3 regions of the Paraburkholderia sp. A1RI-2L genome follow, and region 2 is predicted to be linked to each of the others. Evidence: predicted binding sites of a transcription regulator. Region 2 holds the regulator's gene; each other region holds the start of a gene.
The links. The regulator LexA, encoded in region 2, represses DNA repair genes until DNA is damaged. The targets are predictions, from matches to a motif close to ACTGTATNNNNATACAGT.
Positions count from the first base shown of each region.

Region 1: the regulator LexA is predicted to act here: its motif matches at 5,214-5,231, upstream of PWP93_RS07450 (VRR-NUC domain-containing protein).
Region 3: the regulator LexA is predicted to act here: its motif matches at 6,273-6,290, upstream of imuA (translesion DNA synthesis-associated protein ImuA).

Region 1 is NZ_JARBTA010000001.1:1,598,230-1,607,899, reverse strand. It holds gene PWP93_RS07460 (3-hydroxybutyryl-CoA dehydrogenase) at 85-945, shown strand; gene PWP93_RS07455 (ATP-dependent DNA helicase) at 1,113-3,404, opposite strand; gene PWP93_RS07450 (VRR-NUC domain-containing protein) at 3,401-5,206, opposite strand; gene PWP93_RS07445 (hypothetical protein) at 5,378-6,037, shown strand; gene PWP93_RS07440 (DUF3443 domain-containing protein) at 6,060-7,406, opposite strand; gene PWP93_RS07435 (DUF2844 domain-containing protein) at 7,403-7,891, opposite strand; gene bamC (outer membrane protein assembly factor BamC) at 8,285-9,520, shown strand; gene PWP93_RS07425 (L-lactate permease) at 9,632-9,670, opposite strand, start outside.
Region 2 is NZ_JARBTA010000001.1:1,025,967-1,035,636, forward strand. It holds gene nodI (nodulation factor ABC transporter ATP-binding protein NodI) at 1-848, opposite strand, end outside; gene PWP93_RS04890 (universal stress protein) at 1,025-1,498, shown strand; gene PWP93_RS04895 (DUF2939 domain-containing protein) at 1,616-2,332, opposite strand; gene PWP93_RS04900 (hypothetical protein) at 2,407-2,793, opposite strand; gene lexA (transcriptional repressor LexA) at 2,848-3,498, opposite strand; gene PWP93_RS04910 (sulfate ABC transporter substrate-binding protein) at 3,812-4,855, shown strand; gene cysT (sulfate ABC transporter permease subunit CysT) at 5,003-5,911, shown strand; gene cysW (sulfate ABC transporter permease subunit CysW) at 5,908-6,918, shown strand; gene PWP93_RS04925 (sulfate/molybdate ABC transporter ATP-binding protein) at 6,921-7,976, shown strand; gene PWP93_RS04930 (CysB family HTH-type transcriptional regulator) at 8,072-8,998, shown strand; gene PWP93_RS04935 (asparaginase) at 9,090-9,670, shown strand, end outside.
Region 3 is NZ_JARBTA010000001.1:725,704-735,373, reverse strand. It holds gene PWP93_RS03520 (dTDP-4-dehydrorhamnose reductase family protein) at 1-189, shown strand, start outside; gene PWP93_RS03515 (error-prone DNA polymerase) at 251-3,781, opposite strand; gene PWP93_RS03510 (Y-family DNA polymerase) at 3,803-5,440, opposite strand; gene imuA (translesion DNA synthesis-associated protein ImuA) at 5,325-6,179, opposite strand; gene PWP93_RS03500 (response regulator) at 6,723-7,406, shown strand; tRNA gene PWP93_RS03495 (tRNA-Pro) at 7,476-7,552, opposite strand; gene sixA (phosphohistidine phosphatase SixA) at 7,708-8,172, shown strand; gene PWP93_RS03485 (GNAT family N-acetyltransferase) at 8,318-9,136, shown strand; gene ppx (exopolyphosphatase) at 9,209-9,670, opposite strand, start outside.

The sequences.
Region 1 (9,670 bases), 570 kb from region 2:
ATGCGGTGCATCACGCGCACCGCATGGCCGGTTTTTTTCATCGGCGATGCACCGGCGTCGCAGACCAGTGAGTGAGGAGCAGGCATGGCAATCGAAACGGTTGGGATCGTGGGCGCGGGCACCATGGGCAATGGCATCGCGCAGGCGGTGGCCGTGGCGGGTCTCAAGGCAGTGATGATCGACGTGACGGAGGCGGCGCTCTCCAAAGGTGTGGCGACGCTCACGCACAGCCTCGATCGGCTCGTTTCGAAGGGCAAGCTCGATGCGGCAGTGCGCGATGCAGCCCTCGCGCGCATCGAGACCAGCACCGACTACCAGCGCCTTGGCAGCGCCGATCTCGTGATCGAAGCAGCCACGGAAAACGCCGAGCTCAAGACGCGCATTCTCAAGCAGATCGAAGCCGCTGCGCGTCCCGACGCGATCATCGCCTCGAACACCTCATCTATTTCGATCACGGCGCTCGCGACGACGCTTGCCGATCCAGCGCGTTTCATCGGCATGCACTTCTTCAATCCCGTGCCGATGATGCCGCTCGTCGAGGTCATTCGCGGCCTGCAGACGCGCCCGGCCGTGGTCGACGCGGTGCGCGATCTCGCACAGCGTCTGGACAAGACGCCCATCGCGGTCAAGAACGCGCCGGGTTTCGTCGTGAACCGCATTCTCGTGCCCATGATCAACGAGGCATTCTTCGTGCTCGCCGAAGGCGTTGCGAGTGCCGAAGAAATCGACGCCGGCATGAAGTTGGGCGCGAATCATCCGATTGGGCCGCTGGCGCTCGCGGACCTGATCGGCCTCGACGTGTGCCTCTCCGTGATGGATGTGTTCCTGAAGGACTTCGGCGATTCGAAGTATCGTGCGTGCCCGCTTTTGCGCGAGATGGTGGCGGCAGGGCAGCTCGGCCGCAAGACCGGTCGGGGCGTGTACCAGTACGACAAGACATCCTGAGGATTGCGGAGCATTAGGGCTCAGGCGTGCAGGCCGACCGTGTACTGCATGACCCCGCTATTCGGTTGCGACTGTGAGTTCGAGTCCACTGCGCAAAGCGTCTGGGTCATGCAAATTCACGTGGAGAGGATCGCATCCGAATGTTTAGGCCTGTTAATCAATGGCATTCAGCCAAGCTGCCACCATGCCGGCAGCAATGCACGCACGTCGGGCCGCGCGAAGCGGTCGTCGAGCAAATGCACGACGCCGTTGTCGCGTTCGGTGCGAATCACGCGGCCCGCGGCCTGTACGACCTTGCGCAATCCGGGAATCAGATAGGTGTAGTCGAACCCGGCGCCGTAGAGCGTTTCCATGCGCTCGCGCATCGCCTCGTTGACGGGATTTACCTGCGGCATGCCGAGCGTCGCAATGAAGGTGCCGATCAGGCGCGTGCCCGGCAAGTCGATGCCCTCGCCGAAAGCGCCGCCGAGCACCGCAAAGCCGATCCCGCAGCCGCCTTCCACGAAGCGCGCGACGAAAGCCTGTTGCTGGGTTTCGTCCATCGTGCGCGACTGCATCCATGTGCTCACATGTGGATGCCGCGCGACGAAGGTATCGGCGGCAAGCTGAAGATAATCGTAGCTGCTGAAGAAGCACAGGTAATTGCCGGGCCGCGCAGCATATTGCGCGGCGATGCGCGCGACCAGTATGTCGAGCGAGCGCTCCCGGTCCTTGTAGCGCGTCGAGATATCGCGTGCGATCCGCACCTCGAGTTGCTCGGTGCGAAATGGCGTGCCGATCTTGACGTTCACGGTGTTTTCCGGCAAGCCGAGCATGTCGGTGTAGTGGTGCGTGGGCGCGAGCGTGGCGGAGAAAAGCGTCACGCTGTGGGCCGCCGCCATGCGCGCGCGCAGCGCGCCCGCCGGCACGATGTTGCGGATGCAGAGTGTCGAGCGCGGACGCTTCGCTTCCCGTGCGCGCAGCGGCGTGACGTCGAAGATCGATTGCGCGTCGAAGCGCTCGGCCATGCGCACGAAGTGCAGCGCGTCGAAATAGAAGCGTTCGAGTTCGGCGTCGCGCATGAGCGCCGGTTGCGCAAGCTGGTCGCCAATCGCGGCAATCACATCGCCGAGCGCGGCGACGAAACCTTCGGGCAGCGTTTCGCTCGCGCGCCAGGCCTGCGGCTGCATGGCGGTTTGCGCATTCCAGTGGCGCGCGAGACGCGTCAATGCGCGCTTCACCGGGGCGCTCGCGGCGCGTCGCACGGCGTCCATGCGGGTCTGCATGATCTCGGCGGAATACATCGCGCGGGCGCGTTCAGGCAGGTTGTGTGCTTCGTCGACGAGCACGCTCATGCGCCACTGATTGTGCGCACCGAGCATGAACAGCATGGCGCTCACATCGAAGTAGTAGTTGTAGTCGCCGACGATCATGTCGCTCCAGCGCGCCAGCTCCTGGCCGAGATAGTACGGACACACCTCGTGCTCGCGCGCGACTTCGCGCAGTGTCGCGCGCTCGAGCCGCACGCGCTCGAGGGCGGCGGCGCGCGCGGCGGGCAGGCGGTCGTAGAAGCCACGCGCAAGCGGGCACGATTGTCCGTGGCAGGCGAGGTCGGGGTGCTCGCAGGCCTTCTCGCGCGCGACCAGTTCCAAAACGCGCAGCGGCAGCGCGGTCGTGCTGCTGCCCGCGCCGGCTTTGCCATCGGCCTGCGCATCGGCAAGCGTGTTGAGCGCATCGATGGCGAGTTGACGCCCCGAGCTTTTGGCGCTCAGGAACAGCACCTTGTCGATACCGGCGCGCGCGCAGGCCTTCAACTGCGGGAACAGCGTGCCGATGGTCTTGCCGATGCCGGTCGGCGCCTCCACGAGCAGGCAGCGGCCTTGCGTCGCGGCGCGCCATACCGCCTCGGCGAGATCGCGCTGGCCTTCGCGGAACGCAGCATGCGGCAGGCGCAATGCCGCGAGCGCACAGTCGCGCGCCGCGCGATGCGCGCTTTCCTGTTCCGCCCACGCGATGAAGCGCGCGCACTGCGATTCGAATTCCGCGCGCAATAGCTGTGCGCTCGCGTGCTCGACGAGCGCCGTCTCACGTCCCGAGCCAATCTCGTAATAGACGAGCGCGAGTTCGAGCGCGTCGAGGCCGAGCTTTTCGCACATCAGCGCGCCGTAGACGCGCAACTGTGCCCAATGAAGCACACGCTGGTTCTCGCGCATCGCATCCAGATCGCCGCGATAGGTCTTGAATTCTTCGAGCCGTTGGCGTGCTGGATCGTAACCGTCGGCGCGGCCGCGCACGGTGAGCGTGCCGAATACGCCGGTGAGCGCGACTTCGGTTTCGTAGCCGGCGGGCCGGCGCGCGGCGATCGCAGCATGGCCGGCGCGGCCTTCGCTTGCATCGGGCGAGGGTGTGAAGCGCAAATCGAGATCGCCGCGTTTTGCGGTGAACTCACAGAGCGTACGGACCGCGACGGTGTAGCTCATGGCATTGACGCAGCGTTCGTGCTGGCCTGCGCCGCCCAGCGCACTTGTAGCACGGTCACGGGCAGGCCGTGCGCGGCGCAATACGCGAGCCAGCGGCGCTGATTGTCCTGCAGCCGGTCGCCGGGGCCTTTCACTTCGATCAGTTCGTAGCGTTGCTCGCGGGGCCAGAAACGCACGAGGTCTGGCAGGCCCGAGCGGTTCGCGGCGGGTTCGCGCAGGAGCCGCTCGAACCATAGCCGCAGATGGGCAGCGGGAAAGCAGTCGAGCGCGAGCGTGAGGAGCGCGGCGTCGAGCGCGGGCCATGCGACGTAAGGCGACTGGATGCCGTGCTTCTCGTCAAAACGCTGCTCGATGGTCGCGCGGTACGTGCCGCTTTCGAGTTCGGCGAGGCAGGCGGCAAAGAGCCCGGCGCGCCGCTGGACGAAGTCGGCGGCGTGCAGATCGGCGGGGCCGCGCTGGAACGGATGGAAGAATGCGCCCGGCAGCGCTGCGAAAAGCGCGGGCCAGCAGAGCAGGCCAAACAGGCCGTTGATGAGCGTGTTCTCGACGTAGAAGACCGGTGCGTCCGCGCACTCGAGCGTCCGGCGCGCGGCTTCCTCCACGCGCAGGCCCGCGCAGGCGGCGGGCAGCGTGAGTTCGGCGCTGGTGAACGTCGGCGCATCGCTGGCTTCGATTACGCCAGTTGCCGCGATTTCTGCCCGCGTCGCTGCCTGTGTTGCCGCTGGTATCGCGCTCGTGCTGCGCCGCCGCGCGAGGCGCGCGAGCGTGCGTGTCGCGCGTTGTGCTTCCTCCTCGTTCGCGGGCGCGCCGGCAATCGCCTGCGCGAGCGCGAGGGCGTCGTCGCGGCGACCCAACTGCTCGAGCACGCGCACGCGCCGGTAGCGCGACTCGGGATGGCCGCAGCCGACATAGGCGCGCCAGGCGAGCGCCGGTTCGCCCAGCCGCTCTGCAGCCTGACCCGCTGCGTGGCGCACCCGGTCGTGACGCGAGCGCAGCCAGTCGTTGGACCGGGTGTGCGGCGCGAGCATGTCGAGCGTATCGAGCGCCGCGCTCACGGCGTTGACGGCGTTGACGGCGTTGACGGCGTTGACGGCGTTGACGGCGCTTGCGGCGTCGGGCGCGAGATCGAAGGTTTCGCGGCAGTCTCGCAGCGCGAGCCAGGCGTCGATGTCGGCGCGCTGCCGGAACGCGCGCGACGCGCTGTCGAGCGGGACGTACTCGTAGCGATAGACGCCCAGATCGGCGAGCACGAACTCGGACCAGTCTTGCCGCAGATTGCCGAAGAACATCAGCCTCAGGCGTTCGCACAGCGGCGCGGCGGCCAAATGGAAGACGGTATCGGTCGAGCCCGGAAACCACGTTGACCAACCGTGCGCCTCGGGCGCAGCGGCTTGCAGGGCTTCGAGCGTTTCGGCACGCGTGGCGCGCGCGCCGGGCGCAACGGCATCGGCCAGCAGGCGCGCGCTGAGCGCCTGCAATTCGGCTTTGGTGACGAGTGCCGCGAGGGCATCGAACGCAAGCACGGGCGCACTGTCCAGCCAGCCGGCATCGGCGAGGGGAGCGGCCGCGGCGCGCGGGCAGCCAATCTCGGCGTAGTCGAGTTTGCTTGCGCGAAAATTCGGGCCCTTACGCATCAGCATGCGTACGAACAGCGCGCGCGAGCCGCGCGGCAGAGCGCCGAAGCTTTGCATGAAGCGCTGCTCGGCTGTGTCGAACAAGTCGGCGCAGCGCGCATCGAGCGAGGCGAGCGCGCGCTCGAAGTTCGCGAGGTAATAGAACGGATCGGGGGAGTCGGGAAGCACGCGCGGCACTGTATGAATATACAGCAGTGATGATAGCAGGCCGGCGCGTGCCCGCGAGCCCCCGGTCGCGGCAGCGGCGCCAAAGTCCGGTGCGCCTCGGGTCCTTGCGGCCTGTACGCTACAATTGCCGCAGCCTGAAAACCGAACCGCGCGAGAAGCGCAACAAGAGCGATGAACAAACGGAAAGCTTGCCTCGTCGGCCTCGCCGCCGGGGCCACTCTGCTCGCGGGATGCGTCGCGCAGTACCAGAATCCCAGTGAGTGCGCGCGGGAAATGCGCAGCCGGCTCGCCAGCGCTTCGCTGGGCGCACTGTCCGTCACGCATACCGCCGTGGCGTATCGCGGCAAACGCGTCGTGGTCGAGGGGCTGCTCGATCGCGGCGCATTGCCGGCATCGGGCGGGCTCAGCGCATCGGCCGCCGCCGCTCTGGCGGGCGCGCCCGTGGGTGCGGCAGCAAGCGCCTCCGATGCGAGTGCGGCGAGCGTTTCGGCCAGTTCCATGCCGACCTCGACTGCAACTTCAACGTCGACTGGCGCAGCGACTGCGCGTGGCGCGTCAGCGCCGCCGGCTGGGTCCATGGTGTCGGCGGCTTCCGGGGTCTCCGCGGCGTCCGCGCCTGTTGCGGACCCACTCGCGGCTTCAGTCGCGGAGAGCAAGCCCACCACGCCGATCGCGGCGCTTGCCGTGAAGCTCGGTTTGCACAAGGCCCCGCGCCCGTCCACCGCTGCCGAGTGCACCTACGACAAGACGGGCAGCCTCACGTCGTTCCGCTGGCTTTCTCCGGGCGCGCTCGCCCGGACCACACCCGCACCGGACGTCGACGACGAGTGACCCGCGCGCTTGCGCGCGCCACTCAGAACGCGAAATACGGCCCCGTTCCCGCCGGCGTCACCTGAGCTTCGATTGCCGTATAGATGCGCCGCCCGAAGAAAAACGGCAATCCCCAGCCGAACATATTGCCGTTGTAGCCTGCAAGGTCGTTGAACGCCCAGTTGCTGCTGGCGAGGAGCGTTTGCGCGTTCGCGACCGAAACCGAGGCCGGTGCGCTGATGCCGTCCGTTCCCTTGATCGATGCGCCGATGCTTTGTGGCGTGCTCGGGCAGTACCACACGCCGCAGCGCGTGAGGGCGGAGTTCGCGAAGAAGAAGCCGTTCGATCCGCTGTCCAGATAGCTGAGCGAATAGATCGAACCGTCCGAGGTTGTGGTCGTCACGTAGCCCGTAACTGTATTCGCGCGCAGCACGGTAGCGCTGCCGAGCGCATTGTTCGGTTGCGAGCCGATGCCGAAGATCAGGGATCCGCTCACCGCGCTCTGGCCCGTATCGGGCACCGCGGGCAGATCGATCACGACGCCGTTGTTGTCGTTGGCAAACGACGCGACGGGGTTGCGCACCTGCTGCGCGAGTGGCTGCGCGCTCGCCGTGCAGTTGCCGGAAGGGCATGCGTAGTACCACGAACGATTGGGCTGATTGACACAGGCTGCGCCACAGTCGGCGTTGAACGTCCCGACGCCGAGGATGCCGTTCGAGCGCAGCGCGGTGGAGTTGATCATCGCGAACCCGAAGCCCTGGCAGTAACTCGGCGTGACTGGCACGGATGGGTCAGCGATCACCTGGATCGGCAATGAAGGGGCGACTTCACCCGCGAGCCGCACGTCGGCGCTGCGCACCGCGCCCCACGTATAGCCGGTGCCGAAGGCCGCGCATTCACCAGCGGGTGACGAACTGGCGCCCGCATTGACGGCGGGCAGGGCGAATCCGGCGGGCAGCGCGGAGGCGAGCAGGCGCAGGCCTTGCGAGCCGGTGTCGACCTGCACGTTATCGACGGTTGCGCAGGTCGTCGTGCCCGGCACGCATACCGTCACGCTCGCCATGAGCATGTTGCGTGCGGCTTCAGGCGTGGCTGCGACACTGACCGCAAGGACATTCGGCGTGGTCGATTGCGGTACGGTGCCGGTCGTACTGGATGTGTCCGGACTGGTCGCAGACGGCGAACTCGCACTTGACGGCGCACTGGCGGCAGCGGGCGTGCTGGCGGGCGTGGTGACGCTTACTACGCCGGTGTTGCCGCTTCCCCCGCAGGCCGTGAGCACTGCCGAGAGCACTGTCGAGAGCACTGCGGCGAGGAGGCCTGCGAGTACGCCGGAGCGCGCGCCTGCACGCTCGCCCGTGGGCGAAACGCGTCGTGCCGGCGTGCTCATTGCAGGTCCCCTTCCGTGACGCCCGCAGGCAATGCCGCGGGCAGCCACGCACGGCCGATATAGCTGCGCATGTGGCCGCCGGATTCGACGACGACCGTGGGCGTATCGACGCGTGCAGCGTGCAGGCCGGCGCGTCCGGCGGCATGGAGCGCGGCGGCGCCGCTGTGCCAGTCGGCGGCGTAGCGGCCAAGCAGCACATCGAGGTCCGGCGGGGTGGGGCCTTGCCACGTGTAGGCGAAGATCTGGCCGCTATGGGTGGCGATGTACGCGTTGAAGTGCGTGCCGCCCGTGTCGACGTAGCGCGTCACGCGCGCTGCGCCGCCTGCGAGCGTCAGGCCGTTAGCGGGCGCGGAGGCTGGTGGCGCCTCGGGCGGGACTATGTCGCCGAGTGCTGCGTGGGCTGTCGCGGCACCGGCCGCGAGGCACGAGAAGAGGCAGGCGAAGGCCGCAGCGCGGCCCGCCTGCAAGCGGCTGTAAGTTTTCATCAACTCTCCGTATGTTGTTCTTTGCGCTTATCTCTTTTTCTCGGGGAAATTAACATCGGGCCGCTTCTGCAAGATCTGCGAACTTCAAATGTCGAGAGGCGCAAAACTGGCGGTCCCGCGTCTGCGTCCTTAGTGCATTGATAGAAAAAGAAATTTTCTCGATTCGCAGGTGTGGAGAGTGGCTTATGGAATGTTGATGAACGTTACATAGATCGGGTAAAAGCGGGCTGCGGGGTCCGTCATTCAGCGTCTGGAGCGCCGGTCTGACGGGCTGAGGCATGCCGGGCAGTGCCGTCGCCGCCCGGTTTTTGCACAGCGCGGCGTCTCACCGGTAAAATGGCTGGTTGATCCACGGAAACTAGCCCGTGGCCTAGCCGAAGGGATTACCCGAACATGAGTGATTTTCACCAACGTCTTGCCGCACGCGCGCTCGCGCTCCTGATGGCGGGCGGGCTGGTCGCCGGTTGCAGTTCGCCGACGCCCGGCAAGATCGATTACCGCAGCGATGCGAAGGCGAAGCAGGCGTCGCTGGCCGTGCCGCCGAACCTGCTCGACGAAACAGGCGACCAGCGCTCGCTGCCTCCGCAAGGCGGCGAAACCTCGCTGTCCGCGCTCAAGCAGGTTCAGGCCGCGGCGCCCGTGTCCGACCAGACCCAGGTGCTCCCGCAGGTGCCTGGCATGCACATTCAGCGTGACGGCACGGAAAGCTGGCTCGTCATCGACAGCCGCACGCCCGACCAGGTCTGGCCGCAGGTGCGCCGCTTCTGGCAGGAGCAGGGCTTCCTGCTGGTGGTCGACCAGCGCGACAAGGGCGTGATGGAAACCGACTGGAACGAAACCCATCCGAAGATCAACGACGGCCTCATTCGCAACACGCTGTCGTGGGCCACGGGCAATTCGTACGTCACGGCCGAGCGCAACAAGTACCGCACGCGCCTCGAAACGTCGCCCACCGGCGGCACGTACATCTTCATCAGCCAGAAGGGCCTGAGCGAGCAGCTGACCGGCACCAACAACGAAACCACCCACTGGGTGCCGAAGCCCAACGATCCGGCGCTCGAAACGGAGTACCTCAAGCGGCTCATGGTGACGCTCGCGCGCGCCAAGCCCGGCGTGCCCGACGCGCAGATCTCCGCCGAGGCCGACGCGAAAGCGAATGCCAACGGCAAGACGCCGGCCAAGGGTGCCGACGCGGCCGCTGCCGCCGTCGCGGCGCAGAACGCTGCTGTCGCGGGGCAGAGTGCGCCGTCCGATGCGTCGGCGGCGAACGCCGCAGGGGGCCAGTACACGTCGACCGAACTCACGCTCTCCGAGCCGTACGACCGCGCATGGCTGCGCGTGGGCGTCGCGCTCGACCGCTCGAACTTCACGGTGGACGACCGCGACCGCACGAAGGGCATCTACTATCTGCGCTACGTGGATCCGCAGGATCTGAGCTCGGCGGAGCAGGGCTTCTGGAGCCAGCTCTTCCACGGCCACAAGGACAAGGTCGCGAAGCAGTACAAGCTCAATGTGCGCGCCGTGACCGAGAACCAGACCCGCGTGTCGGTCGTCGACGACAACGGGCAGGTCGACTCGTCGCGGCCGGCTCGCGAGATCATGAGCCTCGTGGTCGAGCAACTGCGTTAAGCATTCTCGAATGCAGGGGGCGTCGCCCATGCCGCCCCGGGACAATCAAAAAAACCGCCTGCGAATTCCTCGATTCGCAGGCGGTTTTTCCATTCATGCTGCACGCCGTCTTCAATGCGGAGGAATCATCCACGTGAACACGTTTTGCTG
Region 2 (9,670 bases):
TGCAGGTAGCGCAAATCCGAGCGATGGCGCAAAAGCGCATGCACGGGCGCGGCTTCGTCGACATAGCAGAAGAGCGTTTCGCCGCTGATTTCCGTGCGCTTGGCGAGCGGTGCGAGCTCGTCGCGCAGCGCCACCGGATCGGGCCCGTAGACCTCGATCACGTCGCAGCCGATTTCCGATTCGATCAGCGCCTTCGGTGGGCCCTCGGCAATCTTGCGGCCCTCCTCGATGACGCAGACGCGATTGCAAAGCCGTTCGGCCTCCTCCATGAAATGCGTCGTGAGGAGAATCGTTTTGCCGCGCGCGAGCAGCGAGCGCAGCCGCTCCCAGATCAGGTGGCGGGCCTGCGGATCGAGACCCGTGGTGGGCTCGTCCATCACCAGCACGTCGGGGTCGTTGACGAGCGCGCGCGCCAGCGTGAGACGGCGGCGCATGCCGCCGGAAAGCTCGCCCACGCGTGCATCGGCCTTGCTTTCGAGGCGTGCGAATTCGAGCAGCGGCGCGACGAGCGCGCGCGTTTCGCTTGCCGAGAGTCCGAAGTAGCGGCCGAACACGAGCAAATTCTCGCGCACTGTGAAGTCGGGATCGAGATTGTCGAATTGCGGCACGACGCCCACGCGCGCGCGCGCATGACGTGCCCGCGCGGGCACCGGTTCGCCGCACAGGCTGATGCGTCCGGCATCGGGCGAAACGATGCCGAGCAGCATGCGCAACGTGGTGGTCTTGCCTGCGCCGTTGGGGCCGAGGAGCCCGAAGCATTCGCCGGGGAGGACGTCGAACGACAGGCCGTTCACGACGGTCCTGTCTCCGTAGTGCTTGATCACCTGCTCGAATTCGATGGCGGGCATGGTTGGGCGGCTGTTGCACGTTGCAAGGCGGCCTATTATAGGGCGTTCATCTCCCCATGCCGTTGCACCATCGATGTGCACGCAAACCTGGCGTTTTCCAGCCCTTGCGTGTCGAATTGCGGCGCACCATCATGTAATAGTGACCTGCGTTTCCAGACGGGTAGGGAGAATCGATCATGGCGAGCTACAAGAAAATTCTGCTTTGTTACGATGGCTCGCGCGAAGGCCGCAAGGCGCTGCGTTGCGGCGCGGATCTGGCGCTGGACCTGCATGCGGAGACCCATCTGCTTTCGGTGGTCGACATGCGCTCGACGATCGCGCAAAGTGCGGGCTTGCTCACCGACGTGGCATGTGGGCGCTTCGAAGAAACGGCGCGCGAGATTCTGCAGGAAGGCGTGGACTGGCTGACCGAACGCGGCGTGCGTGCGCAGGGCCACTTCGCGTTCGGCCATCCGATCGACGAGATTGCGAATCTCGCCAATGAGCTGCACGTCGATCTCGTAGTGGTGGGGCATCGCTGCCGCACCGGACTTTCGCGCTGGTGGATGGGTGCGGGCAATACGCCGCTGCTCGACCGCGTGACGTGCAGCATTCTCGTGGCCTGCTCTTCGGCTGCCGAGGAAAAACAGCAACAGCAGGCGGCGGCCTAGCCGCTATCAATCGCTTCCGCGCGATTGCAGCGTTCAGTCAATCAGCGAAAAGCGGCGGAGCCACTACCACGTAGATGGCTCGCCGCAATTCTTGCGGTTCATCTCGGTACGGCTTGCTCAGTTCGACGCGCTCGCGTCGTTGACGGTATTCGGCTCGTTCAATTCCACGGCGGCGAGCTTCCACGAAAACAGCCCATGACGCTGCAGGATGGCGGCATAGCGATCGCCGCCATAGCCGCTGTTTGCGCCGCGCTGCCACGTGACGGCGAACGTGTTCAGACTGCGGTAGCCCGCCGAGGTTTGCGCTCGCGGCTGAGCTTGCTGCGGCTGCGGCGATTGCGCCTGAGCCGGAGGATTGCCGGGTGCGGGCTGCGTCGCTTGGCCTGCCTGTGACGATGGTGGCGGCGACGGCGCTTCAGCCGGCGGCACAGGCGCGGGCTGTTCTCCCGGCTTGCCGGTCGGCGGCATGCCGCTGAGCAATGCGGCCACGCCCTCTGGCGTGGCATACGCGTCCACCAGTGGGCCGATCAGCGCATTGCCGATCATCGCGCCGAACAGCATGAGCGGATTGCTGGCGTGGGCGGCCTCCATGCGTTGTTGCAGCATCTCGCCAACCTGCTGCTTCAAGCTCGCGCGCAGCGCCGGGTAGTCGACGTACTCGCTTAGTGCGGCTGCGTCGCGTGCGTCGGCGGCTGCCTTGAGGTTATTCAGCGCGATATATGGCGATGCATAGCCATAGCCCACTGCCGCCACGATTGCAACCGCCGCGACGGCGATTGCGACGGGCTTCTTCCAGCTGGATGATTTGCGCGGATACGTTTGGGTATCGGTCATTGGTTAGTGCAACCCTGCAGTGTTCAATCAGGGTGTTGACCGCGCGCAATCAAAAACGATCCCACTTTTGTTGCTTACTTTGCCAGCGCGACCGGCGCATCGGCCTGCTGCTCCGCGATACAGCGGTCGATGGCGCGGCACACCGCCTCCATCGTGCCCACCATGATGAGCCGCGACTGGCCGTGATAGACGCGCACCGGTGCGCGGCGGTCGGGCTGCTCCGCATTCAGCGTGCTGTTGAGCGAAACGCGTGCGAAGGCCGGCTGCGCGGAAGGCAGCGGGCGCGCTTCGTCTTCTTGCTCGATGTCGTCGAAGAGCGAGCCATTGATCTGGTAGCCGCATTGACGGCCAAGGGCCGCCGCCGAAGCACGCGCCTCGCGCATGGCGCACGAGGCAATCCCGCGCAGATGGCGCAGACGGCCGAATTGACGGAAGGGCAACAGGCGGGCAAGGCGTTCCATGACTCTCTCCGGAAAATGCGCAGAAGATGCGCAGAAAATGCGCAGGCGGAATTATCAGAATTCGGTTGGACGGATCAGACCAACGGCAATGCCTTCGAGCGCGAAATCCGCGCTGCCGGCCGCGACGAAAATATTCTCGTAGTCAGGGTTCTCCGCGATCAGCTCGATGCCGTTGCGCTGCCGCTTCAGGCGCTTCACGGTGACGTCGTCGCCAAGACGCGCCACGATGATCTGGCCATCCTTCGCTTCGCTCTTTTTTTGCACGGCGAGCAGGTCGCCGTCGAGGATGCCCGCGTCGCGCATGGACAGCCCGCGCACCTTGAGCAGGTAGTCGGGCCGGCTCGAAAAGAGCGCGGGGTCGCAGGTGTAGTTCTGCGAAATGTGCTCTTGCGCGAGGATCGGACTACCCGCCGCGACGCGGCCCACGAGCGGCAGCGAGAGCTGCATGAGGCCCGCGTGCGGCAGCGTGAATTGATGCGGCAGATCGCCCGGACCGGGCACGAGGCGGATGCCGCGCGAAGCGCCTGCAGCCAGCTCGATCACGCCCTTGCGCGCCAGCGCGCGCAGATGTTCCTCCGCCGAGTTCGCCGAGCTGAAGCCCAGTTCGGCGGCGATTTCCGCGCGCGTGGGCGGAAAGCCGGTGCGCTCGATCGCGCGGCGGATCAGATCGAAAACCTGCTGCTGTCGTGCGGTGAGTTTGGTCATGGCGCTACTGTATGTTTGAACAGGTGACTGTATTTTTATACAGTACTCGCCGCTTTTCAAGTGTTACTTGAACTTTGTCATCCGCACGGCGTCGCGACGGCGCTTTCCCTTCCCCGACGGACGCAACCACCGGCGAAAACAGGCGCAAGCGCCCAATTCCTCCGTCCTTACCACTTTTACGTATTAAAAAATGAGAAAACATCATTTTTAATAATGTAAGCCGATCGCTAGACTGGCCTCCATCGATTGCTGCAGGGCACGCGAGAACGCACGAAAGTGCACGAATGCGCACGACGACACGGAGAAAAAGTGGATGAAACAAGGCATTACGGGGCACGCATGGTTCAGGACGCTGGCGGCGAAACTGCTGATCGGCGTGGCGCCGCTCGTCGGCATGGCGGTCTTCGCGCCGGCGGCGCATGCGGACACGGCGCTGCTCAACGTCTCCTACGATCCCACGCGCGAGCTGTATCAGGACATCAACGAAGCCTTTATCAAGGAGTGGAAGGCGAAAGGCGGCGAGACGCTCACCATCAAGCAGTCGCACGGCGGTTCCGGCGCTCAGGCGCGCTCGGTGCTAGACGGACTGCAGGCCGACGTCGTGACGCTCGCGCTCGCCTGGGACATCGACGCACTCGCCAATAAAGGGCTGATCGCGAAGGACTGGCAAATGCGTCTGCCCGACAACGCCTCGCCATACACCTCGACCGTCGTGTTTCTCGTGCGCAAGGGCAATCCGAAGCGCATCAAGGACTGGGACGACCTCGTGAAGCCCGGCGTCTCGATCGTCACGCCCAATCCGAAGACCTCGGGCGGCGCGCGCTGGAATTACCTCGCGGCGTGGGCCTATGCGGCGCACCAGCCGGGCGGCAACGACCAGAAGGCGAAGGCCTTCGTCACGAAGCTCTACAAGAACGCAGGCGTGCTCGACTCGGGCGCGCGCGGCGCGACCACGAGCTTCGTGCAGCGCGATATCGGCGACGTGCTGATCGCCTGGGAAAACGAAGCATTCCTCTCGCTCAAGGAGTTCGGGCCGGACAAGTTCGAGATCGTGGTGCCGTCGGCCAGCATTCTCGCGGAGCCGCCGGTTGCGGTGGTCGACAAGGTCGTGGACAAGCACGGCACGCGCAAGGTGGCGCAGGCGTATCTCGAGTTCCTCTATGGCGAGAAGGGGCAGGAGATTGCCGCGAAGAACTTCTATCGTCCGCGCTCGGACAAGGTGCCGGCGGCGCTCATGGCGAAGTTCCCGAAGCTCAAGCTTTACACGGTCGACGAGGCGTTCGGCGGCTGGGCCAAGGCGCAGAAGACGCATTTCGCCGATGGCGGCGTGTTCGATTCGATTTATCAGCCGCAATAAGCCGGCCGTAGTAAGCCTACGGCAATACGCAGTAGCAAGCAACGCCAAAAACAAGGCGCGCCCGACGAGGCGCGTCTTTAGCCGCGGCGCCCCGCATGTATCGCATGACGGGAGGCGCTCCGCGCAACCCATGTGAAGAGATAGAGCATGACGACGTTTCGATTACAGAAGCCAGGCGCGCTGCCGGGATTCGGCGTGACGCTCGGCATCACGGTGGCGTATCTGAGCCTCGTGGTGCTCATTCCGCTTGCGGCCACGTTCCTCAAGACCGCGACGCTCGATTGGGCGCAGCTCGTGCGCGCGGTGGCGTCGCCGCGCGTGCTCGCGTCGTACCGCCTCACATTTTTCTCCGCGCTTGGCGGAGCGCTCATCAATGCGGTGTTCGGGTTCTTGCTCGCCTGGGTGCTGGTGCGCTACACGTTCTCGTTCAAGCGCGTGATCGATGCGCTCGTCGATCTGCCGTTCGCACTGCCGACTTCCGTGGCGGGGATCTCGCTTGCCGCCGTGTATGCGGGCAACGGCTGGATCGGCCAGTTCCTGCAGCCGCTCGGCCTCAAGATCGCGTTTACGCCGCTCGGCGTGCTTGTGGCGCTCACGTTCATTGGCCTGCCGTTTGTCGTGCGCACCGTGCAGCCCGTGCTCGAGGAGTTCGAGCGCGAGCAGGAAGAGGCCGCCGCCTGCCTGGGCGCGTCGCGCTGGCTCACGTTTCGCCGCGTGGTGTTGCCGGCGGCATTGCCTGCGCTGCTTACGGGTTTTGCGCTCGCATTCGCGCGCGCGCTGGGCGAGTACGGTTCGGTCATCTTCATCGCGGGCAATGTGCCGATGAAGTCGGAAATCACGTCGCTGCTCATCATCACGAAGCTCGAGCAATACGACTATGCGGGCGCGACGGCGCTGGCTGTGGTGATGCTGTGCGTGTCGTTCGTCATGCTGCTGCTCATCAACACGTTGCAATGGTATTTGCAGCGGCGCACGAGCCGCCGGGCGTCGCGCGGCGTGTCGCGCTCGCGTGTGCCGAACCCGATGCACGCGGGTGTTGGAGGAGAGGCGCAATGAGTGCAGCAAGTACGCGGGTCCGCAATGCAGGACGTCCCAATTCCGTAACGGAAGCGCCCTGGGTGCGCTGGCTCCTCACCGGCATTGCGCTGGCGTTTCTCGCGCTGTTTCTGGTCGTGCCGCTCGTGGCCGTGTTCTGGCAGGCGTTGAGCAAGGGCATCGGCTTCTATTTCGTATCGCTCGCCGACCCGGATGCGCTCGCCGCGATCAAGCTCACGCTGATCACCGCCGCGATCGCCGTGCCGCTCAATCTGGCGTTCGGCCTCGCGGCATCGTGGACCATCGCCAAGTTCGAGTTCCGCGGCAAGGCGTTGCTCACCACGCTGATCGACCTGCCGTTTTCGGTTTCACCCGTGATTTCAGGGCTCATTTACGTGCTGCTGTTCGGCGCGCAGGGCTGGCTCGGCCCCTGGCTTGAGGACCACAATGTGCAGATCATCTTCGCGGTGCCGGGCATCGTGCTCGCGACCATCTTCGTGACGTTCCCGTTCGTCGCGCGCGAACTGATTCCGCTGATGCAGGCTCAGGGCACCGACGAGGAAGAGGCCGCGCACGTGCTGGGCGCGTCGGGCTGGCAGATGTTCCGGCGCGTGACGTTGCCGAACATCCGTTGGGGTCTGCTGTACGGCGTGATTCTCTGCAATGCGCGCGCGATGGGCGAATTCGGCGCGGTTTCGGTGGTGTCTGGACACATTCGCGGCCAGACCGACACGATGCCCTTGCACGTGGAGATCCTCTACAACGAATACAACTTCGCGGCCGCGTTCGCCGTGGCTTCGCTGCTTGCGTTGCTCGCGCTCGTTACGCTGGGTCTCAAGCTGCTGGCGGAGCGCCACATGTCTGCGGAGCTGCGCGATACCGGCGACGTGCCGGCGCTCGCGGGACTGCCGGCAACGCGCAGTGCGGCCGCGCCTCAAGGCGCAGTGATTGGCCAACGACATACACAACAACACCCACAACAACACACCCGCGCGTTGCGCCGGACGCTTGAACAGGGAAAGGGCTAAAGATGGGCATCATCGTTCGTAATCTGCACAAGCGTTTCGGCGATTTCACCGCGCTCGACCATGTTTCGCTCGACTTTCCGGCGGGCGAGCTGGTCGCCTTGCTCGGGCCTTCCGGATGCGGCAAGACCACGCTGCTGCGCGTGATCGCCGGGCTCGAATATGCCGATGAAGGCCAGGTCGTGCTCCAGGGGCAGGACGTGGCGATGGTTGGCGCACGCGAGCGCCAGGTGGGCTTCGTGTTCCAGCATTACGCGCTGTTCCGCCATATTACCGTGTTCGAGAATGTGGCGTTCGGGCTGCGCGTGAAGCCGCGCAACGAGCGTCCCTCCGAAGCGCAGATCCGCGAGAAAGTGCATGAGCTGCTCAAGCTCGTGCAACTCGACTGGCTCGCGCTGCGCTATCCGTCCGAGCTTTCCGGCGGCCAGCGCCAGCGCATCGCGCTGGCCCGCGCGCTCGCCGTGGAGCCGAAAGTGCTGCTGCTCGACGAGCCGTTCGGCGCGCTCGACGCGAAAGTGCGCAAGGAGTTGCGCAGCTGGCTGCGGCGCCTGCACGACGACCTGCACATCTCGACGATCTTCGTCACGCACGACCAGGAGGAAGCGCTCGAAGTGGCCGACCGCATCGTCGTGATGAATCATGGGCATGTGGAGCAGGTCGGCAGCCCCCAGGACGTGTACGATCATCCGCAGTCGGCGTTCGTCTACGAGTTCCTCGGCGCGGCGAACCGCTTGCATGGGCGAGTCGGTGCGCAAGGCTTCGTGGCCGACGGCGCGGCGCAGCCGATCGCGGTGCAGGCCGGCTTCGAAGGTCCGGCGCTCGCCTACGTGAGGCCGCACGATTTCGTGCTGCATCGCGATGCCGACGCACATCGCGACGGCCTCGTCGTGGACGTGCGCCGTGTGGTGACGCTCGGCGGCGCGGTGCGCGTGGAACTCGAAAGCCGTGCGGGCGGCGTGCTCGAGGCGCAGCTCGATCGCGAAACCTGGCGCGCGCTGAGTCTCGCGCCCGGCGACGGCGTGACAGCGGTGCCGCGCGGGCTGCGCGTGTTTCCCGCCTGATGGACGGCGCATAACGAATAATTGACCGATTGATCGCCGAATTAGTCGACACATTAATCGACGAAAGCGCGGTTGGCGGTTCAGGAGAGAAGAACATGAATTTTCAGCAGTTGCGTTTCGTGCGTGAAGCCGTCCGGCAGAACATGAACCTGACCGAAGTGGCGAACGTGCTCTATACGTCGCAGTCGGGCGTCTCGAAGCAGATCAAGGATCTGGAGGACGAACTCGGCGTCGATATCTTCATTCGCCGCGGCAAGCGCCTCACGGGCCTCACCGAGCCGGGCAAGGCCGTGCACCAGTTGATCGAGCGCATGCTGCTCGACGCCGAGAACCTGCGCCGCGTGGCGCGCCAGTTTGCCGATCAGGACAGCGGCCATCTCGTCGTGGCCACGACGCACACGCAGGCGCGCTACGCGCTGCCCAAGGTCGTGCACCAGTTCCGCGAAGTGTTTCCGAAGGTGCATCTCGCGATGCGCCAGGGCAATCCGCAGCAGATTGCGCAGATGATCATCAACGGCGAGGCCGATATCGGCATCTCGACCGAGGCGCTCGACCGCTTCCCCGATATCGTGACGTTTCCTTGCTATTCGTGGCATCACGTGGTGGTCGTGCCGAAGACGCATCCGCTCGTGGGCCGCGAGAACCTCACGCTCGAGGAGATCGCCGAGTTCCCGATCATCACCTACGACCAGGACTTCACGGGCCGCTCCCATATCGATCAGGCGTTCGCGAAGGCCGGCACCATGCCGGACGTGGTGCTGACCGCCATCGATGCGGACGTGATCAAGACCTACGTCGAACTGGGCATGGGCGTGGGCGTGGTGGCCGCGATGGCTTACGACCCCAAGCGGGATAGCGAACTCGTGGCGCTCGACACGCAGCATCTGTTCGAGGCCAGCACGACGCGCGTGGGCCTGCGCAAGGGCGCCTTCCTGCGCCAGTACGCCTACAAGCTGATTGAAATGTTCGCGCCGCAGCTCAACGAACAGCAGATCGCGAGCCAGTTGCGCGAGGCGGTTTGAAACAGGGGCATCATCCGGATCGTCTGGCCCGGTCGTTCTCCGGTCTTCTGTCTATTTCTGGGCCGGCGGCGATTCGCTTAGAATCGCGGCCATGAATACGCCCACTTCTCCCCAATACGCGCCCGGCGCTCCGTCGCTGCCGCGCGTCGCCGTGCTGGCCACTGGCGGCACCATCGCGGGCTCCGCGCCCGACGCGGCCAATACCGCCGGCTACCAGGCCGGTGTAATCGGCGTGGCGCAGTTGCTGGCGGCCGTCCCGGGTCTCGACGCGCTCGCGCGGATCCAGGCCGAGCAGGTCGCGAGCGTCGACAGTAAAGACATGTCGTTCGCCCTCTGGAGCGCGCTCGCGCAGCGCGTGAACGAGTTGCTCGCAGACGACGACATCGATGCCGTCGTCATCACGCATGGCACCGATACGCTCGAAGAAACCGCTTATTTCCTGCATCTCACGGTGAAGAGCCGCAAGCCCGTGATCCTCACGGCGGCCATGCGGCCCGCCTCGGCGCTCTCCGCCGACGGTCCGCTGAACCTGCTCAATGCCGTGGCGCTCGCGGCGAGCGGCCAGGCGACCGGGCGGGGCGTGCTGGTGGCATTCAATAACCGCATCCATTGCGCGCGCGACGTCATCAAGATCAGCACCTATGCGGTGGATGCGTTCCAGTCGCCCGAGAT
Region 3 (9,670 bases), 300 kb from region 2:
CTCGTCGCGCAGACAGCGCCCATGGACGCGACGCCGCGTCCGCGCGACTGCCACCTCGACTCGGGGCGGCTCGAAACGCTGGGGATCGGCCGGCGCACGCCCTTCGACGCGGGCATGCGCGCGGTGCTCGACGCTTTCGTGCGCAATCCGGTGCGCAATCCGGCGCGCGACCCTGGCCAAGCCCGGTAAGCGCCAGGCGGTCCGCAATCGCCGGGCGGGCACCCCGTGTCATGCCCGGCGCTCTTCCCCTTCAATGAAAATCGCGGCTCTGGGTCGCGAGCCGCCCGAGCAATCGGCTGTGATCCTCCAGCCGGTGCGCGACCAGATGCACGACCTCGCCCTCGCGCTGCACGACGCCCGCCACCGCCAGCAACGACGCCCCGAGCAGTTCCCTGCGCTGCGACTCCACGAGCGTCGCGTGCACGATCACGTTGACCGAGCCGGTTTCGTCCTCGAGCGAGACGAAGATCGTGCCGTTCGCCGTGCCGGGCCGCTGCCGCACCGTGACGATGCCGCACACGCGCGCGAGCATGCCGTGACGGCACTGCGCCAGTTGCGCCGCGCTGCGAAAGCGCTGCTTCGCCAGCCCCGGCCGCAGCAGTTCGAGCGGATGACGGTTGAGCGTGAGGCGCAGGCTCGCGTAATCGGCGACGATCTCCGCACCCTCCGAAGCACGCGGCAAGGCGAGCCGCGCTTCGGCCACGGGCGCATCGCGCAGTAGCGCGGGCACCGCGTGCTGCGCGGTCACGGCCCACCACGCCTCGCGCCGATGCCCCGCAATGCTCGCAAGCGCATTGGCCGCCGCGAGCGCCTCGAGCTCCCGACGCGTGAGCGCGGCGCGGCGCGCGAGATCGTCGACGTCGACGAACGGCGCACGCGCACGCGCGACCATCACGCGCTGCGCGGCATCCTCCGAAAACCCCTTGATGAGGCTGAAGCCCAGGCGCACCGCCGGGCCTCTGCGCCCGTAATGCCGGGGTGGCAGCGCAAGATCCGCGCGCACGATGCGCCTGAGACCGTGCATGAACGGGCGGCGCCGTTTTCGCCTGCCATCACGGCCGTGCACACCGTCATGCTCCCGGCCACGCCCGCCTCCATTTCCCGCGCCTGCGCCTGCCGCGCCCATCGCGTCCTTGTGCACGAGCGCGGCGGCACTCAACAACGCGCGATAATGCGCCACCTCGACACAGCGGGCGGATGCACCATCGGCACCAAGCCGCACGCCCGGCTGGTCGCGCACCTCCAGCACGGACGCCCAGTCGCTCAGCGCAATATCGGGCGCGCGCACCTGCACGCCGTGACGCTTCGCATCCTGCACGAGCTGAGACGGCGAATAGAACCCAAGCGGCTGACTATTCAGCAGTCCGACCAGAAACGCGGCGGGCTCGTAGCGTTTGAGCCATGAGCTCGTGTAGACGAGCAGTGCAAAGCTCGCCGCGTGGCTCTCCGGAAAACCGTAGTCGCCGAAGCCCTCGATCTGCTTGCAGATGCGCTCGGCGAATTCCTCCGTATAGCCCTTCGCCTTCATCCGGCGCTTGAGGTCGTCCTGATACGGCCGCAGATCGCCGTCGCGCCGCCACGCGGCCATCGCGCGGCGCAGCTTGTCGGCTTCCTCGCCGGTGTAGCCGGCGGCGACCATCGCGAGATGCATTACCTGCTCCTGGAAAATCGGCACGCCCAGCGTGCGCGCGAGCACCGGGCGCAGATCCTCCTTCGCGTACTCGACCTTTTCGTCGCCATGCCTGCGCTTCAGATACGGATGCACCATGTCGCCCTGTATCGGCCCGGGCCGCACGATCGCCACCTGGATCACGAGGTCGTAATACTCGCGCGGCCGCAAACGCGGCAGCATGCTCTGCTGCGCGCGCGACTCGATCTGAAACACGCCGACGGTGTCCGCGTGACAGCACATCTCGTAGACCGCCCGATCCTCGGACGGAATGTCTTGCACACGAAACTCCGGCAGCCCGCGCCGCAACGCGACGCATTCGAGCGAGCGCCGGATCGCCGAAAGCATGCCGAGCGCGAGCACGTCCACCTTCAGCAGACGCAGCGCATCGATATCGTCCTTGTCCCATTCGATCACATAGCGCTCCTTCATCGCCGCGTTCTCGATGGGCACGAGACGCGAGAGCTTGTCCTTCGCGATCACGAAGCCGCCCACGTGCTGCGAGAGATGGCGCGGAAAGCCGCGCAGCTCGCGCGTGAGACGAATCAGTTGCTGCGTGACGTGCGAGTCGGGCGAGAAGCCCGCTTCCTCCAGATGGCTCGCGATCGAATCGGGCCCGTCCCACCACTGATGCGCTCCCGAGAGCTTTTCGAGGAGCGCGTTGTCGAGACCGAGCGCCCTGCCCACGTCGCGCAGCGCGCTGCGCGAACGGTACGTGATGAGCGTTGCGGCCAGCGCGGCGCGGCGTGTGCCGTACTTGCGATAGATGTACTGAATGACCTCTTCGCGCCGCTGATGCTCGAAGTCGACATCGATGTCGGGCGGCTCGTTGCGAGCGCGGGACAAAAAGCGCGCGACGAGCATGTTCATGCGCACCGGATCGATCTCCGTGATGCCGAGGCAGTAGCAGACCACCGAGTTCGCCGCCGAGCCGCGCCCCTGGCACAGAATGTTCTGCGAGCGTGCAAAGCGGACGATGTCGTGCACCGTGAGAAAGTATTTTTCGTACTTCAGCTCGGTAATCAGCTTGAGTTCTTCCCCGATCTGCTTGCTGCGCTTCTCGTTCAGACCGTCGGACCAGCGTTCGGCGGCGCCTTTCATCACGAGCTTTTCGAGCCATGAGGCGGGCGTCTCGCCCGCAGGCACGAGCTCTTCGGGATACTCGTAGGCCAGCTCGCTCAGGCAAAACGTGCAGCGGCGCGCGACTTCGAGCGTCGCATCGAGCGCATCGCGCGGATACAGCGCGCCGAGCCGCACGCGCGAGCGCAGATGACGTTCGGCATTCGGTTCCAGCGCGCGGCCGCACGACGCGAGCGGCTTGCCGATGCGCACCGCGCTCAGCGTGTCCTGCAATGGCTTGCGCGAGCGCGCGTGCATCAGCACACCGCCCGCCGCCACGAGCGGCAAGCCGCTTTCCTGCGAGACGTGGCGCAGCACTTCGATCTGCGTATCGTCGCCCCCCGTTTGCCAGAGTTCGAGCGCGAGCCATGCGCGCTCGGCCGCGAAGCCCGCGAGCCAGTGCGCGGCGCGCAGCGTCTGCGCGAGCGTGGCCGCGCGCTGCGGCACGAGCAGCAACACGCAGTCGCGCAGATGCTTCAGATGCGCGAAGTCCGGCTCGGGATCGGTGAAGTCGGACGGATGCACGCGGTAGTGGCCTTTTTCCGCGCGCGAGCGCGCGAGCGTGATCAGCTCGCACAGGTTGCCGTAGCCCTCGCGATTCATCGCGATTGCAACGAGCGTGCAGAACGGCGCGCCGTTTTCATCGACGAGATTCAGCTCGCTGCCGATCAGCAGATGCAGCGACGGCACGAACGGGCCAGGCGCCGGCACGGCACCGGCCGCCGCGGCATTGTCATGCGCCTTTTTGCGCGCTTCGTCGTATTCGTTGAGCGCGCTATACGCACGCACGATGCCGGCGAACGAGCACTCGTCGGTAATCGCAAGCGCGCGATAGCCGTGACGGATAGCCTGCTCGACCAGCTCGCCCGGGCGCGACGCGCCGCGCAGGAACGTGAAGTTGCTCAGGCAGTGCAGCTCCGCATAATCGGGCAGCGCCGGCCCCTGCGAAGAAAGTTGTGCAGGCAACGATGCGCCCGCTCCACGGTTCGACATGATGCGGAAGATGAAACGGCGTTAGCCAAAAAGCCCTTGCAGATACCACTGCCCGCCAATGCGCTCGCGGTACAGCCAGAACATGCGCCCCTGGTCGTCGGCGGCGACGTAGTAGTCGCGCCCGACGCCCTCGCCGTCCCACCAGCCCGCCTCGATGCGCTCGGTGCGCGTGAGCGTCTTGAGCGGGCGCCGATAAACCGGCCGGTCTCCGCGCATCGCGAGCTTGAGCGGCTTTTCGAGCAGCCATGCCGGGCGTGGCTGCGACGGCAGCGGCACCTCGGGCAGATCGAAGGCCGTCTGCACGGGCACGGCTTCTTGCTGCGCGTCGGAGCGAGCCTCCGACTTGCGTGAATCGCGCGGCTTGCGCGCGGTCCGGCGCGCAGGCGCACCGCGGCTCGTACGCCAGGTTCGCGCCGACATCGCCAGCTCGGGCCGATGATCGTCCTCGACGAACAACTGCAGCACGTTCTGCTCGCCGATGCGCGCGCCAATGCGCTCGAACAGTTGCGAGAGCGACGCGTCCGACGCCTCGGGTGAGGGAAACAGCGTGTCGGTGGGCGGTGCATAAGCGCTCACCTGATCGGCGACGAGCGCAAGGCCGATCACGGGCGCGGTCAGCGCGGTCTGATTGAGCTTCTCGCGCAACAGCCATAGCAGATGCTCGGCATCGCGCGAAGGCGCGGCCCACGATAGCGCAAGGCTCGACGTGCGCGGCGCGTGGCGCGACGCCAGCTCGTGCTCGAGACGCAGCTCGAAGCCGCTCAACGCGCCATGCTGGACGGCCAGCCAGCCGGCCAGCTGCATCACGAGACGACGCGCGGCAAACAGCAGCGCCTCGGCGCTCTCCACGCGCGCCTGCAATTCGAGCGAAGCATGAAACGAGGGCGGCGCCGCGAACCAGGCTCGCGGATCGGGCGCCTCGCCGCGCGCCTGCGCGAGCCAGGCGAGCACGCCGTCGCCAAAGCGCCGCACGACGCCATCGCGCGGCAGCCGTCGCAAATCGCCGAGCGTCGCGCAGCCGATCTGCGTGAGCGCCTGCTCGTGCTGCGCGGCGAACGGCGCGAGCGCGACCGGCAACGCGTCGAGCGCGCGCACGAGCGTGGCCTCCTTGAGCACGCGAAAGCGCCGCGCCGCATGCGCCCCGGCGCTCGCGCGCGCCTGCGTGAGCACCCACGCGCCCTGTGCGGTGGGCGCGCAGGCGATGCGCGCGGCGTGGCCGCAACTGGCCACCGTGGCCGCCACCTTGGTCAGCAACGCGCGCACGCCACCAAAAAGACGCAATCCGGACCCGACTTCGAGCAGGAGCGTATGCGACTGCGCGAGCGACACCTTCGGCGTGTAGACGAGCAGCGCAAGCGCGAGCGCCTCGAACGCACGCGTCTCACGCGCCGCATCGGGCTCGAGCAGCACGAGCCCCGGCGCGAGCGCAAGCGCATGAGCGCGCGTGCTGCCCGGCTGCACGCCGAGGCGCAACGCATCGAGATCGGCCATCAGGATGCGCGCGTGATCGGCGAGCACACAGCAGCGCTGCCCCGTAGCCTCGTCAGGTCGACTGGCCCGCAGTGACTCCAGTGCTGGCGACGTGAGTGACATGAGCGGCACGGGCGGCCTCACGGCCTCCAGCGGCAACAACGGCAAGGTGACGGCGATCCACAACATGATTGATCCCGGGCCACGGCGCGGCCGGCCATGCGCCCGGCTGGGGCAGCACCGACTCCTGCAGCGGCAAAGTGATGACGAGTGGCTGGGCGGGCGGCGGCCCGCGGCGCTTGAAAATATCGACGGACACAGCGGTGAGCTGCATCCGTTCACAGCGATTCAGGCGCGCATCCTCGGGCGGCGGCACCGGCGTGCAGACCATGCGCAGCGGCGCCGGCGAGGACTGGCTGCGCGCAGCGGGCGGACGCATCAGAAACGCCAGCGACTGCGAGTCCTGCGCGGCGACCTGCAAACGCCTCAGGGCATCGGCGCGCGCCTTCGGCTGCCAGAGCAGCACGGCGCCAATGCCATCCTGCTTGAGCGCCTGCTCGGCGGCCCACGGCGCCTCGCTCTCGCTCGCGCGCACCCAGATCAGACGCTCGAGCGCGATTCCCCACGCCTTGAGCGCGCACGCGTAAGGCCGCCACGGCGGCGCGACGAGCAGCACGTACCGTCCCGCCCGAGCAGTGAGCGTGCGCAGCACGGGCGCGACGAGCCGCATCTCGCCGATACCGCCCTGCTCGACGAGCAGCTCGGTCAGGCTGCCCGCAGGCCAACCCGCACCGGGCAACTGGGCGTCGAGCGCGGCATGACCGCTCGCCACCGTGCGCTCGCCCACGTGCGCGAGCTGATTGCCCTGCCAGACCCGGCTTTGCAGCCGGGGCGGCAGGTGCGTTGCCGCAAACTGGAGTGCTGCCATGATTGCGCTCTGGAAAAAGGGAATAGAACGCCCTGCCCAATCCGAAACGGGGCATCACAGGATTGCCGGCACGGCATGAAAGCCTCGTCGGCACCTGTATATTTATACAGTATTTGACGGGGTTGGGGAAGCGGATGCGTTCCTCCCCTCAAACTTCGATCTGTCTTGCAGTAGCGCAGGTTGCGCACCGTTGGCTGGAGCCCCCTCGCAAGCCCCGCATGATTAAATCCCTCCCGTTCGATGCCGCCTGCATCGCGCCCGGCATCGCCTCATGAAAGCGACGATATTTTCGAAAAATTCCTCCTCAAAAGTAATTACACAACCACAAGCAATATTTACCAGGCATAAAAATAAATCCGCGTAGAAATAATCTTATTTATTGATTCCACGATATTTGACAGAGTCTCCATGGCCGCATTCATTTAACGAAGAAATTTCGCTTTTTCAGGAAATCGATGTGATCAGAAGACAAAAAGAGATGCACAGATTTACGCGATCAAGTCGCAAATAATCCGAAATGTAAACATTAAAGGACTGCTAATTTTGAATCGTCACGAAAATCCCGTTGATACTCCCGGTCGCGTCCGCGTCATTATTGCCGATGACCATCCCATCGTACGACTGGCCGTTGCTGCAACCATTACGAACCTGCGTGGCTACGAGATTGTCGCCGTTGCAAATTCGGGACTCGATTTGTTGAACGCATTGCACAAAGTCCCCTGCGACCTGATCGTCACCGATCTTGCAATGTGCTGGGATTCCCCCGAAACGGACGGCATGGCATTGATACGGTGGCTCAGATTCAAATATCCCGCCATCCCTGTTGTCGTTTTCACGATGACAACAAGCATCAGCACAATCAGAGAACTAATACACGCACGCGTCGCCGGCATTGTCACCAAAGACGAGTCGCTGAGCGAACTCATCAAGGTCTGTCAGTATGCGCAGTCCGGCAGCAAAATCGCCGTCTCCGATATGGTCGCACGCAGGCTTTCGGCATCCGCCCCACCCGCAGAGATCAAGCACAAATTTGCGCTTTCGCGCAAGGAACGCGAAATCGTCCAGTTAATCGCACGCGGCATGTCACTCACCGAAATTGCCCGCCGCTCCGGCCGCACGACTTCCACAATCGGCACTCAGAAAATGGCGGCAATGCGCAAACTGCACCTGACTTCCAACGCGGAACTGATTCAGTACGCAATGCTTCACGGGCTGACCAGTTCTTGAGACACCCGCGCCGCGCCCGCGCAAAAAGAAAAAGGGCTTAGCACATGCATGCTAAGCCCTTGAATATCGTGGTCGGAGCGATAGGATTCGAACCTACGACCCTCTGATCCCAAATCAGATGCGCTACCAGGCTGCGCTACGCTCCGACGAATCGCTGATTATATCGCCCTCTTTCAGAGATCGTCAAACCCACATCGCTCAAGGCAGATACCTTGCCGCCGCTTCACCCCGCGTGCACCATGCAGGAAACCCGCGTGGAAAACGACCTCCACACACGCCCCTCTTCCAAGAGAACCGCCAAATGAACCTCATCCTCTGGCGCCATGCCGAAGCCGAAGACATCGCCGCGAGCGATCTCGCCCGCCAGCTCACCACGCGCGGGCGCAAGCAGGCGCAGAACGTCGCGCGCTGGCTGCGCGCGCGCCTGCCCGATGACGCGGTGATCCTCGCGAGCCCCGCCGCGCGCACGATACAAACCGCCGAAGCGCTCACCGATCAGTACCGCGTCGTGCGCGAGATTGCACCGAACGCCAGCGTCGACGCCGTGCTCGCGGCCGCCGGCTGGCCGGAAGGCATCGCCTCCACGGTCGTCGTGATCGGCCATCAGCCGACGCTCGGCGAAGTGGCCGCACGCCTCTTGTCGAACGAAAACACCCGCCGCAGTTGGGCGATGAAAAAAGCCGGCGTCTTCTGGATCAAAAGCCGCGAGCGCAACGGCGACGGCGAAGCGGTCCTGTTCGCCGCCATCACGCCCGACCTCGTCTAGCGCCGTGCGGCACGGGCGTCATCCCCGGCCTTTCCCAGCTTGGCCTTACAGCGCGTCATCGAATCGTCATTGCGTCTTCATGGAAACGTAACCGCGTCTTACTAAATTGCCGGAAAAGTTCTCTTACTTCCGACCAGGACGCCCTATGCGAGATCTGCCGACGCCTTCCCTGCCGTTCGCTGCGAGCCTCTTCGAGTCGAATCGGCGCCTGCCGCGCGCCGAGGAAACGGTTACCGCGCAGCATCGCCTGCAGGTGGCCTGGGCGCGCAGCGACGAAGAGCTGCGCGAAGCGCAGCGCCTGCGCTACCGCGTGTTCGCCGAGGAAATGGGCGCGCGCCTCGCGGGCCCGGCGGGCCTCGACGTCGACGCCTTCGACAGCTGGTGCGATCACCTGCTCGTGCGCGATCTCGACACGCTCAAGGTCGTCGGCACCTACCGCGTGCTGCCGCCGCACCAGGCCGCGCGCATCGGGCGTCTCTACGCCGAGAGCGAATTCGATCTGTCGCGCCTCGCGCACCTGCGCCCCAAGATGGTCGAGGTGGGCCGCTCGTGCGTGCATCCGGACTACCGCAGCGGCTCGGTCATCATGTCGTTGTGGGGCGGCCTTGGCGCCTACATGACGCACAACGGCTATGAGACGATGCTCGGCTGCGCGAGCGTCGCGATGGCCGACGGCGGCCACTACGCCGCCAATCTCTACGCCTCGCTCGAAGCGAACGCGCTCACGGCGCCCGAGTACCGCGCGTTCCCGCACACGCCGCTGCCCGTCGAGGAACTGCGCACGGGCGCGTCCGCCATGCCGCCGCCGCTCATCAAGGGCTATCTGCGCCTTGGCGCGAAGATCTGCGGTGCGCCGGCATGGGACCCAGACTTCAACTGCGCCGACTTCCTCACGCTGTTCCGTCTCTCGGATATCAACGAGCGCTACGCGCGCCACTTCCTCGGCGACGCCGCCGCGCGCTGAGCGTCCATAACAGGCCAGCCCAGACAAGCGCCAAGGCAGCGCCACAAAGCACAACGTCTGAATCGCCGTGCCTCAGTCGTCCGAGTACACCACGCGATACGGAATCCCGAGCTTGCCCCATTCGGCCGCTTCCTGAACGAGGTTGTAATCGGTGAGCGGATTGTTCTGCACCCACGTGTTCGGCAGCAGCACTTCGTAGCCGTTGCCCTCCTGGATCACCTTGATCTCCGGCAGGCCGACATCGGCGCGACGGCGGCTCAAGAGGCCCGCCAGGCGCAGGCAGAACAGCAGCGGCCATTCCACGTCGCGCGTTTGTGAGAGCTTGCCGAGCTTGCCCACGTGGCCGAGCACGAGCGCGGCGAGGCGCGCCTGGTCGGTGCGCGAGAAGCCAGGCATGTCGGCGTTGCTGGCGATATAGGCCGAGTGCTTGTGATACGCGCTGTGCGAAATCGACAGCCCGATCTCATGCAGCGACGCCGCCCAGCCGAGGAACATGCGGTTTTCCTCGCGGCGCTCGTCGTCGGGCTCGTCGAA